2 regions of the Jeotgalibaca sp. PTS2502 genome follow, and region 2 is predicted to be linked to the other one. Evidence: a T-box and tRNA genes for the amino acid it is inferred to sense, from the RefSeq annotation. Region 2 holds a T-box; the other holds one or more tRNA genes.
The links. A T-box is a leader RNA that pairs with one kind of tRNA and senses whether it is charged. The one in region 2 lies ahead of thrS (threonine--tRNA ligase), so its partner is inferred to be a tRNA-Thr.
Positions count from the first base shown of each region.

Region 1: it encodes a tRNA-Thr, which carries the amino acid that the T-box ahead of thrS (threonine--tRNA ligase) is inferred to sense. The anticodon was not compared.

Region 1 covers NZ_CP019433.1:1,600,135-1,604,967, forward strand. The annotation lists gene BW721_RS07850 (aldo/keto reductase) at 65-988, opposite strand; gene BW721_RS07855 (DsbA family oxidoreductase) at 1,098-1,805, opposite strand; gene BW721_RS07860 (DNA alkylation repair protein) at 1,925-2,581, shown strand; rRNA gene rrf (5S ribosomal RNA) at 2,843-2,958, opposite strand; tRNA gene BW721_RS07870 (tRNA-Thr) at 2,963-3,035, opposite strand; tRNA gene BW721_RS07875 (tRNA-Asn) at 3,190-3,263, opposite strand; rRNA gene rrf (5S ribosomal RNA) at 3,285-3,400, opposite strand; rRNA gene BW721_RS07885 (23S ribosomal RNA) at 3,554-4,833, opposite strand, start outside.
Region 2 covers NZ_CP019433.1:1,087,846-1,095,705, reverse strand. The annotation lists gene polA (DNA polymerase I) at 1-910, shown strand, start outside; gene mutM (DNA-formamidopyrimidine glycosylase) at 978-1,829, shown strand; gene coaE (dephospho-CoA kinase) at 1,830-2,429, shown strand; gene nrdR (transcriptional regulator NrdR) at 2,494-2,997, shown strand; gene BW721_RS05335 (replication initiation and membrane attachment family protein) at 3,000-4,430, shown strand; gene dnaI (primosomal protein DnaI) at 4,430-5,356, shown strand; T-box leader at 5,414-5,634, shown strand; gene thrS (threonine--tRNA ligase) at 5,722-7,656, shown strand; gene BW721_RS05320 (amidohydrolase) at 7,724-7,860, shown strand, end outside.

The DNA.
Region 1 (4,833 bases), 510 kb from region 2:
AAAAAGATGCTGTATGCTCTATCCTTAGACATAGCATACAGCAGAAAAATATGAATCGATCTCATTAAGGAATTGGGAATCCCCCTATACGGTATAATTCATACCACTCTTCTCGGCTTAATTCTATATCAGTTGCTTGACTAGCAGATTTAATACGCTCTGGGTTCATACTACCAATAATTGGTTGCATCTTAGCAGGATGTCTGAGTAGCCAAGCAATCGTAATCGCTTCTTGACTAACTTCTTTTTCTTTCGCATAGTTCTTCAAAGTTTCACTTAATTCCTGATAGTCAGGGTGGTTAAATAAAACGCCTTGCTTGTTATTCCCAGCTTGGAATGGTGACCACGGTTGGATCGTCATCTGATGAATACGACTATATTCTAATATCGAGCTGTCCCTTACAATTGAACGTTCATTGACACGATTCATATTGAAGCCAGCATCAATCATAGGGTGATGGGTCACGCTCATTTGTAGTTGGTTAATGATCAAAGGTTGTTTAACAGCTGTTTTCAATAATTCAATCTGCATAGGCGTCTGATTACTAACACCGAAATAACGTACTTTACCACTCGTTTCTAATTGATTAAAAACTTCAGCTACTTCTTCCGGTTCAAAAAGCGTATCTGGTCGATGTAATAAAAATGTATCTAAATAATCGGTCTGCAATCTTCTTAAGCTTTCTTCAACCGATTGGATAAGATGTTTTTTGGAAAAATCATACATTTTCCCAGGAACAATCCCTGCCTTTGACTGAATCAAAATATCTTCGCGCTTGATAGATAGATTACGATAGGCTCTCCCAAAAATACTCTCTGATTCGCCAGCTCCATAAATATCGGCATGATCAAAATAGTTAATCCCTACTGATAGAGCTGCTTGGATAACTCCTTCTGCCTCCTTGTCACTTAAATGACTCATACGCATTAAGCCTAAGGATAGTTGAGAAGCTCTCAATGAACTATCTCCTATATAAATTGTTTTCATTTGCACTACTCCTTTGTCCTTTTGTTATAGTATACCACTATAGTATAAAAGCCCTTTCGTAAATCCTTTATAAAATGAAAAAAAACTGAGACAGCCGCCTCAGTTTCCTTTAATCACATATCCACTTATCATCGACTACTCGACAAGCATCGCCATCTGAACTCATCATCTGCAAGCCGCTTAATTGAAATCCTTCTTCTGCTGCAATTTTTTCAATCGTTTGCTCAATAACCTCTTGGGGTTGAGCACCGCTAATAAGATACTTTTGATTGATAACTACTGCCGGTGCACCTTGAATACCGTAAGCTTGAACACGTTGCAAATCTTCAATAACAGCTTGCTCAGTCTCTTCTTTTTCATACTGCTCTTTCCATTGTTCAAAAGAAACACCAGACTTCTTAACTGCTGCTTCAATAACTAATTTATCAGAAATATCTTGGTTATGAACAAATAGGGCTTCTTGCAACGCATCAAAGACATTCCAATAAGCTGACTGTCCAGCTATAAGCCCTGCAGCCTTTGCTGCTTTTAGGCCCTCTTTTGAAGTTGGAAATAGAAAATCTTTTTCTTTCATCCCCTCAATATTGAAGCGATGTTCATCATCATTTTGATTAGCATGTTCCCAATGACCGAGAACTTCTCCTTTTACGGCTTCATGAGATCCAAACATTTGAATAAACTGCTCTTTCTCCCACCCTAGTGCAAATGAACGGTGAGTAATAGTTAAATTAGGATATTTATTAGCTATCTTTCGCATTCGATAAGACATAGGAAAACAGAAACTACAAATCACATCGTGGAAAAATTCTACTTGCATATGAACACTCCTTTACATTGGCTTACTTAGTGTAAGTGAAATAACTTATAATTGCAAGCTTATCAATGCTGTTTTTATTGTTTATAATAAAAACAACATACTTTGAGAAGAGGGACAAAATGGAGCATCAGATAATCTTCAATAAATTACAACTATTAGCTGATCCTGATCAAGCGATTTCTATGTCTGCCTATATGAGAAACCTATTTCCTTTTCTAGGCATTTTAGCCAAAGAAAGAAAAGCAACTTATCATAGTGAATTTAAACAAGCGCTTAAAGAAAAAGATGTTGATTTCGATTTTATTCAGCTGTGCTTTAATCAAATAGAACGTGAGTATCATTATGCTGCAGTTGACTATCTTTTGGCTATTAAAAGCTTGCTGGGACCTGACCACTTACCAATTCTCAAGCAACTTATTATGACTAAATCATGGTGGGATACCGTAGATGGACTTGATGGCGTTATTGGATTTTTAGTGAAATCATTCCCGGAATTAAAAAAACAGATGGTTGAATGGAGTCTAGACAGCAATATCTGGATTCGTCGAGTTGCTATTGACCACCAGCTACTTTTTAAAGAAGAGACTGATACTGAGTTATTGATGCTCATTATAAAAAATAACTTGAATCAGACAGAGTTCTTTATTAACAAAGCAATTGGGTGGAGCTTGCGTGACTATAGTAAAACAAATCCAGAATGGGTCAGCAGCTTTATTGAAGAAAACAAAAGTGAATTAGCTCCTTTGAGTATTCGAGAAGGCAGTAAATACCTATAAAGCTTTCCGGAGGTAAGAAAAGCGGACAAGTCCGCTTTGGCCTATGAAAAAATAGGAAATTTGACCCTGAATTGTCAGGAGACTTCACGCTTCAGCGGGTTAGTCGAATGATAGGCGTTAGCGAGCAGCGAAGCGCGCAATGGGGCAAATTTATCTTTTTTTCAGTAGGCCAGGACTTGGGAGCTAGACATTGATGGCTGAACTTATAATCCCCTAGTCTACAAAAAAAGCATTCCAGATGACTGGAATGCTTTTATAATTGCACGGCGACGTCCTACTCTCACAAAGGGAAACCCTTCACTACAATCGGCGCTAAGAAGCTTAACTTCTGTGTTCGGGATGGGAACAGGTGTGACCTTCTTGCCATCATTACCGTACAAAAGCCACCTGTCGGATTCGAACCGACGACCCCCACCTTACCATGGTGGTGCTCTACCTACTGAGCTAAGGCGGCACTTGAAACTGTTTTACACAAATTATAGAATACCTAATAACCAACGCTTTGTCAATATGGCATTAACACATTCTATTTTAAAATAAAAAACATCCTTCGCCAGCAAATCCAACGAGTTGATGTTTGACTTTTCCTAGAAATAGGCATAAAAAAACTCCGCAAGTAGGACTCGAACCTACGACATCTTGATTAACAGTCAAGCGCTACTACCAACTGAGCTATTGCGGAATAATATATTAAAAAATATATGCGCGGCAGCGTCCTACTCTCACAAAGGGAAACCCTTCACTACAATCGGCGCTAAGAAGCTTAACTTCTGTGTTCGGGATGGGAACAGGTGTGACCTTCTTGCCATCGCCACCGCACATATTGTCATGGCTGTTGCTGCTAGCAGTTTACAGACATGATACACTTGGGCTATGCCCACAGTGTTTTTTCTGAGGTTGTTCCCTCAAAACTGAATAGTTAACATGAAACCCTTGGTTTGAAACCCATTTTACGTCATTACCGTTTTATTATTGGTTAAGTCCTCGACCGATTAGTACTAGTCCGCTCCATACATCGCTGCACTTCCACTTCTAGCCTATCTACCTGATCGTCTCTCAGGGGTCTTACTCATTTAAAATGATGGGAAATCTCATCTTGAGGGGGGCTTCACGCTTAGATGCTTTCAGCGTTTATCCCGTCCACACATAGCTACCCAGCAATGCCCTTGGCAGAACAACTGGTACACCAGCGGTGTGTCCATCCCGGTCCTCTCGTACTAAGGACAGCTCCTCTCAAATTTCCAACGCCCGCGACGGATAGGGACCGAACTGTCTCACGACGTTCTGAACCCAGCTCGCGTGCCGCTTTAATGGGCGAACAGCCCAACCCTTGGGACCGACTACAGCCCCAGGATGCGACGAGCCGACATCGAGGTGCCAAACCTCCCCGTCGATGTGAACTCTTGGGGGAGATAAGCCTGTTATCCCCAGGGTAGCTTTTATCCGTTGAGCGATGGCCCTTCCATGCGGAACCACCGGATCACTAAGCCCGACTTTCGTCCCTGCTCGACTTGTAGGTCTCGCAGTCAAGCTCCCTTCTGCCTTTGCACTCTACGAATGATTTCCAACCATTCTGAGGGAACCTTTGGGCGCCTCCGTTACATTTTAGGAGGCGACCGCCCCAGTCAAACTGCCCGACTGACACTGTCTCCCCACCCGATTAGGGTGGCGGGTTAGAGTGGTCCTGCTACAAGGGTAGTATCCCAATGGCGCCTCCATCGAGACTAGCGTCCCGACTTCAATGGCTCCTACCTATCCTGTACATGTAGCAGAAACAATCAATATCAACCTGCAGTAAAGCTCCATGGGGTCTTTCCGTCCTGTCGCGGGTAACCAGCATCTTCACTGGTACTATAATTTCACCGAGTCTCTCGTTGAGACAGTGCCCAAATCGTTACGCCTTTCGTGCGGGTCAGAACTTACCTGACAAGGAATTTCGCTACCTTAGGACCGTTATAGTTACGGCCGCCGTTTACTGGGGCTTCAATTCAAAGCTTCGCCGAAGCTAACCTCTCCTCTTAACCTTCCAGCACCGGGCAGGCGTCAGCCCCTATACGTCATCTTTCGATTTTGCAGAGACCTGTGTTTTTGATAAACAGTCGCTTGGGCCTATTCACTGCGGCTGACCTTGCGGTCAGCACCCCTTCTCCCGAAGTTACGGGGTCATTTTGCCGAGTTCCTTAACGAGAGTTCGCTCGCTCACCTTAGGATGCTCTCCTCGACTACCTGTGTCGGTTTGCGGTACGGGCAGT
Region 2 (7,860 bases):
AGATTATCGACAGTTAGCTAAACTACAATCGACTTATGTGGAAGGGTTATTGAAGTTTATTAAAGCTGAAACAGGTAAGGTACATACACGTTATGTGCAAACATTAACCCAAACTGGACGTTTAAGTTCAACGGATCCTAACTTGCAGAATATTCCGATTCGCATGGAAGAGGGGCGTAAGATTCGCCAAGCCTTTGTGGCTGAAAAAGAAGGGTGGAAGATTTTTGCATCTGACTATTCTCAAATCGAATTGCGCGTATTGGCTCATATCTCAGGTGATATTCATATGAAGGAAGCCTTCGTTGAAAATCAAGATATCCATACCTCAACTGCTATGCGTGTCTTTGGTATCGAACATGAAGCGGATGTCGACAGCAATATTCGCCGCCAAGCAAAAGCTGTAAACTTTGGAATCGTTTATGGGATTAGTGATTATGGACTGTCACAAAACTTGAATATTACACGTAAACAGGCTAAAGAATTTATTGACCGTTACTTTGAGAAATACCCAGGCATCCAACAATTTATGGCTGATATTGTTGAAGAAGCTAAGGAAAAAGGATTTGTGGAAACACTCTTCCATCGTAGACGTTACTTACCCGACATTTCGAGTAGTAACTTCAATCTACGCTCGTTTGCAGAACGAACTGCAATTAACTCGCCTATTCAAGGATCAGCAGCCGATATTATTAAAGTGGCAATGATTCGTATGGAAGATGAGATTGAAAAACGTGGCTTACAAGCAAAAATGCTCCTACAAGTACACGATGAGTTAATCTTTGAATGCCCTGAAGAAGAAGTGGCTATTTTAGAAGAGCTTGTCCCGCAAGTGATGGAGCATGCGGTTGAATTAAGTGTGCCGCTAATTGTCGATAGTAATTACGGTGATAGCTGGTACGAAGCAAAATAAATAATCATTCAGAAAGGAAAATAGGCGTGCCTGTTTTCTTTTCTGTTCTTATAAGGAGAAGATAAGTATGCCAGAACTTCCAGAAGTAGAAGTTGTTCGCAGAGGATTAAATCAAACGATTGCCCATTCGACGATTAGTCATGTGGATGTCTTTTGGAGTCGCATGATTACACCACCATTTTCATCTGAAAAATTTAAAGACGTATTAGCTGGTGAAACCATTCATACGGTTGAGAGACGAGGCAAATATTTGATTTTCCTATTGGATAATTGGGTTATGGTGTCCCATTTGAGAATGGAAGGCAAATACGAAGTCGTTGACAGTAAGGAAGACTATAAAAAGCATACCCATGTGGTTTTTCATCTAAGTGACGGCAGGGATTTGCGTTACCTTGATGTGAGGAAATTTGGTCGTTTTTCACTTGTACCCATTGATAAGCAAGATGATTACGAACCCTTTAAAAAATTAGGTCCAGAACCAACAGCAGAAAGTTTCCGTTTTTCAGATTTTAAACAGCGCTTATCTCGTACTAGTCGTGCCATTAAAACGGTTATTTTAGACCAGCACGTGGTGGCAGGTGTCGGCAATATTTATGCGGATGAATCGTTATTTGAAGCAGGTGTTCATCCTCAAAAACCAGCCAATGAGCTGAATGAAACAGAAAGTCGGCAACTTCATCAAGCTATTATAGCGGTTATTGGCCGTGCTGTTTCAGCAGGCGGTTCGACTATCCGAACCTATAAAAACAGCTTTGGTGAAGAAGGGCATTTCCAAATTTATTTAAATGTTTATGGGAAAAAGAATCAAGCTTGTCCACGTTGCGGCACGCCAATTGAAAAAATAAAAGTCGGCCAAAGAGGCACTCATTTTTGTCCCAACTGCCAGTATTACGCTAGTGAACAAGAGGGGGACAAATAAATGTTTGTACTTGGTTTAACGGGTTGTATCGCAACTGGAAAATCAACCGTATCGCGCTATTTAGCCTCTAAGGGAATTGCTATTGTCGATGCCGATTTAGGAGCTCGTCAAGTGGTTGAAATTGGTAGTCCTGGCTTACAGGCCATTGCTGACTATTTTGGTCCAGACGTGTTGTTGGAGGATGGCAGTTTAAATCGAAAGAAATTAGGCAGCCTTATTTTTTCAGATTCTGAAAAAAGAGCAGCCCTCGATGGCTTATTGGACGGGTATATCCGCCAATGGATGCGTGATCAAATTGATTTTCATCGTCAAAATGGCGTTGATTTATTAGTATTAGATATTCCGCTCTTATTTGAAGCAGGCTACGCCCCTCTTTGTGATGCTATTATGGTTGTTTATACGCCAAAGGAGTTACAGTGTCAGCGTTTGATGCAACGTGATGACTTAACCAAAGCTCAAGCCATTGACCGCATGAACAGCCAACTATCGATAGAAATAAAAAAAGAAAAAGCAGATATTGTCATTGATAATAGTGGCAATTTGGCAGAAACCTACTTACAAGTTGATCAATGGCTAGCTAAAAGATCTGTTGAAAACTAGCCCGAGCGCTTGATAAATATGGTATAATTGCCGTAATAAAGAAGACTAGAAAGGGGTTAAGAAGATGCAATGTCCAAAATGTCATTATAGTGGAAGTCGGGTTGTGGACAGCCGCCCCATCGATGATAATAACTCGATTCGTCGCAGACGCGAATGTGAGAGTTGCCACCAACGATTTACAACATTTGAGCGAATTGAACAATCACCATTATTGGTTATTAAAAAGAACGGCACGCGTGAAGAATTTAGCCGTGAAAAATTGTTACGTGGTCTCGTAAGGTCATGTGAGAAACGCCCAATTGCACTGGAACAATTAGAAGACTTAGTCAATACCGTTGAAAAAGAAATCCGCTCACAAGGTGAGAATGAAATTTCATCTCTAGAGATTGGCAAGTATGTGATGGATGAATTGGTAAAAATTGACGATGTTGCTTACATTCGATTCGCCAGTGTTTACCGCCAATTTTCAGACCGTCAAACCTTTTTAGATGAGCTGAAAAAATTGGAAAAGAAAGACCCCCGTGAAGCGGATGCCCCAGCATCAGGGCAAGATGGAGAGGATTCTTAACCATGACTTATCCGTGGAAAGAATTAAGTCCAAAAGATTCATTGACGGTTCGCCAAACTGCCGTTATTTCTGATTGTGATAAACAGGTTGTCACTCTCCTGTATCAACCCATTATTGGGCCTCATGCCTATAGTTTATATATGCTATTGCTAGCTGAAGTTACGGGTGGCCTTTATAAGAGTGAAGACCGTCTTCATGCTGATTTGTTGAGCACATTAGGGCTAGGTATTCCAGAGCTTTATCAGGCTCGGGTTCGTTTGGAAGCCATTGGATTATTAAATACCTATCTTAAAAAAGAGGGCGATAAGCATTATCTTTATGAACCATGCCCACCTCTGACGAGTAAGCAATTTTTTGAAGATGATTTAATGCGTCTATTGTTAATGGAATATGTGGGAGAGAACAAACTACGGTTACTACAAGAAAAGTTTACTTATCCACTCGTTGATCAAGCACATTTTCAAAAGATTACCAAATCATTTTTAGAGGTTTATGATTTATCGAGTCAAGCTTATAGCAATAAAGCTCAAGCATTGCCACAAGGGCAGGCTTATCTACAAGCTAAAAATGGCCAATCACCTAAACTAAGTACAGCGACATTTGATTTTCAATTGTTAAAGCAATTCTTACAAAAGGAATTTTTTAACCAGGACGCTTTAACAGACGAGGTTCAATCTGCCATAGTCGTTTATCACCACATGTATGGTCTGGATGAAATGGCAATGGCTAACTATTTACTTCGTGCAGCTAACCTGGAAACAGGTCACATTAACTTAAGAGAACTTGAAAAAAGTGTCTTAGATGAAAGAGACCAGCTCGTTTATCCTGCTATGCCACTGCAAGACAAGGTGATGTCTACAATTGAGAAACAGAGCCAAAAAGCTGATGATCGCCAAAAAGAATTAACACAAGCAGGTTATACACCGGCGGAAATTGCGTTAGTTCTTCAAAGCGAACGAATGACACCGATGGCTTTTATTAGCGGGATAAAGAAGCAAAAAAATGGAACGGTTACGTCTGCTGAGAAAAAATTAGTGTCTGTCTTACTGGCAGATCACAAATTAGAGCCAGCTGTTTTGAATATGCTTATTTATTATTCCTTAGTCATTCAAAAGCACCCGACCTTGGTGAAAAATATCGTTGAGGCGATTGCCAATGACTGGACACAGTCTAATGTGACTCGACCTGAGCAAGCCATTGAAAAGACCAAACAGTTTGTAGGTCAGAAAAAAGCTGCTGCAGAAAAACGAGAAGAAAATCGCTCAGCCCGTTACTACGGTAAAAATGTGGTCCGAAAGGTTGAGAAATTACCTGATTGGGCCAAAGACAATCAAGGTCCTGTTACGGAAGAATTATTACCAGAAGATGTTCAGAAGAAATTTAATGAACGATTGAAGAAATTTAGAAATAGTGGAAAGGCAGGGGATTCATGATGGATCATGTGGGAAAAGGATTTCGAAATTATTTGAACCGTCCCGGTAACAGTGAAAAATTTGAACAAATGGTTCAATCCATTCTTGCCGACTCCGATGTTCAACTCTTTTTGTCTAAACATGAAGACCAATTATCGCAAGCAGTGGTAACCAATAGTTACTCAAAATTGCATGAATTTGTTCAAGAAAAAAGAAAGTTAGCAAGAGGGGAAGAGGGCCAAAATCCTGGTTATATTCCTGAATTAGCGATTAATGCGGGCTATATCGATGTGGTTTATAAACCAAGTCCAGATACGATACGTAAGGAACGTGAGAAAGAATTGCGTAATCGTATTAACTCGATTAATATCTCTAAGGATGCGCGTTCTGCAACAATGGAGAAGTTCTTACAGACTTCTGACCGAATGGAAGTTTTGGAATTAGCTTTTAATTTCGTTGAAGCCTATCATGAAAATCCTAGAGACCACCACCAAGCGCTATACTTACACGGACCTTTTGGTGTTGGGAAGACCTACCTACTTGGTGCAATTGCCTACGAATTATCTTTGCACGGGCATTTAACGACCTTAATGCATTACCCAACCTTTACTCAAGAGATGAAGGCCTCAATCGCTGATCAAACTGTTCAAGAGAAATTAACAATTATTAAGAACAGTGAAATATTGATGCTGGATGATATTGGAGCTGAAGTTAATTCAACTTGGATTCGCGATGAAGTGTTAGGTGTTATTCTGCAGCACCGTATGCAAGAAAAATTGCCGACTTTCTTTTCTTCGAATTTAACCTTTGAAGAGTTGGAACACCATTTACGAATTGGTAACCGCGGTGAAGATGAGCCGATTAAGGCAAAACGCTTGATGGAACGGGTGAAATACTTGTCTAAGCAAGTCACTATGACGGGTAAAAATCGCCGCTTGGAATCTTAATATAAAAATAAACTTGCTTTTTAAAAAAGATAGTGGTTTAATATGGTCAGATTATAATAAAAATCGTTGAGAAAGACACACAACTAAAGTGTTATTTGTAGAGAGAGATGGCTTGGTGAAACATCTCAATAAGCTTTGGATTGGACCACTTTCGAGAAGACTTTCTGAATTGAGTAGGAAAGGCCGGGCACGCCCGTTATAGCGTCTAAAGAGTTATCAGCCTAATTGGCGGTAACTGAATTTGGGTGGAACCACGTTAAAATTGAAGCGTCCCATTTCTAGGTGTCAATGCACTTAGAAATGGGGCTTTTTTGTTTTTTGGTCCCAAATTAAACACTCATTCAATAAAAAATGGAGGAATTATGATGGCAGAAATTAAAATTACTTTTCCAGATGGCAATATAAAGTCATTTGAACAAGGTGTGACTGTTGAAGAAGTCGCAAAAAGTATAAGTAATAGCTTAGCTAAAAAAGCTTTGGCTGGTAAATTAAATGGTGAATTGATTGATTACACACGTGCAATTGAAGAAGATGGGACACTTGAAATTGTAACAGCTGATCATGAAGATGCGCTCTTTATTTTGCGCCACTCGACAGCTCACTTGATGGCTCATGCCTTAACACGTTTGTTCCCAGGTATTCATTTTGGAGTAGGGCCAGCGATTGAGTCAGGTTTCTATTATGATACTGATATGGCTGAACAATTAACTGAAGAGCAATTACCATTAGTTGAAGAAGAAATGAAGAAAATTATCCGCGAAAATTACCCAATCGTTCGCAGAGAAGTGAGTCGTCAAGAAGCGCTTGAACTGTTTAAAGCAGACCCATATAAAGTTGAATTAATTACAGCTTTACCTGAAGACGAAGTCATTACTGTCTATACTCAAGAAGACTTTACTGACCTGTGTCGTGGTGTTCATGTTCCGTCGACAGGGAAAATCCAAATTTTTAAATTACTATCATTAGCTGGTGCATATTGGCGTGGAAACTCAGACAACAAAATGATGCAACGTGTATACGGAACAGCATTCTTTGATAAAAAAGCGTTAGCTGAGTTCTTGAAAATGCGTGAAGAAGCTAAAGCACGTGACCACCGTAAATTAGGTAAAGAACTCGACTTGTTTATGGTTTCGCCAGAAGTTGGCTCAGGATTGCCATTCTGGTTACCAAAAGGGGCAACCATTCGTCGTACATTAGAACGTTATATTGTCGACAAAGAAGTGAGCTTAGGGTACCAACACGTTTACACACCAATTATGGCGAATGTTGATTTATATAAAACATCTGGCCACTGGGATCACTACCATGAAGATATGTTCCCACCAATGGATATGGGTGACGGTGAAATGTTAGTGCTACGCCCAATGAACTGCCCACATCATATGATGGTTTATAAAAATGATGTTCACAGCTACCGCGAATTGCCCATTCGAATTGCTGAACTAGGTATGATGCACCGCTATGAAAAATCAGGCGCATTGTCTGGTTTACAACGTGTGAGAGAAATGACATTAAATGATGCTCACGCTTTTGTTCGTCCGGATCAAATCAAGGAAGAATTTAAACGTACACTTGAATTAACATTAGAAGTTTACAAAGACTTCAGTATTACAGACTATCGCTTCCGCTTGAGCTACCGTGATCCTGAAGACAAAGAGAAATACTTTGACGATGATGATATGTGGAACAAAGCAGAGAGCATGTTAAAAGAAGCAATGGATGAAATGGGACTAGAGTATTTTGAAGCAGTAGGCGAAGCAGCCTTCTACGGTCCTAAATTAGATGTTCAATTCAAGACTGCTATCGGCCTTGAAGAAACAATGTCGACAATTCAATTAGACTTCCTATTACCAGAACGCTTCGATTTAACCTATGTCGGTGAAGATGGTGAAAATAACCACCGTCCAGTTGTTATCCACCGTGGTGTTATTTCAACAATGGAACGTTTTGTAGCTTACTTGATTGAAGAGTATAAGGGGGCTTTCCCAACTTGGTTGGCTCCTGTTCAAGCAACAATCATTCCGGTTAATTTAGATCTTCATGCTGATAAAGCTTATGAATTGAAGGCTGAAATGGCGCGTCTAGGTATGCGAGTAGACGTTGATGATCGCAACGAAAAAATGGGCTATAAGATTCGTGCATCACAAACGCAAAAAATTCCATATCAAATCGTCATTGGTGATAAAGAAGTGGAAGAAAATACAGTGACTGTTCGTCGTTATGGTTCAAAAGACATGAATACTCTGTCAAAAGCTAAATATTTAGAATCTGTTGTGGACGAAATTAGAAATTTCAAATAAAATAGACGCTAATAAGAAAAACCCCTCACTTTTTTAAGGGGTTTTTCTTAATAGAGAGGTGAATAAGGTGTTACGAGATAAATTAATGACACGCTTGACTGAGCGAGAAGAAGAAATAATTGCATTGCGTCGTCATTTCCATGAGAATGCGGAGATTTCTCACCACGAATTTCAAACAGCAGATACGATTGCTGCTTTTTATGA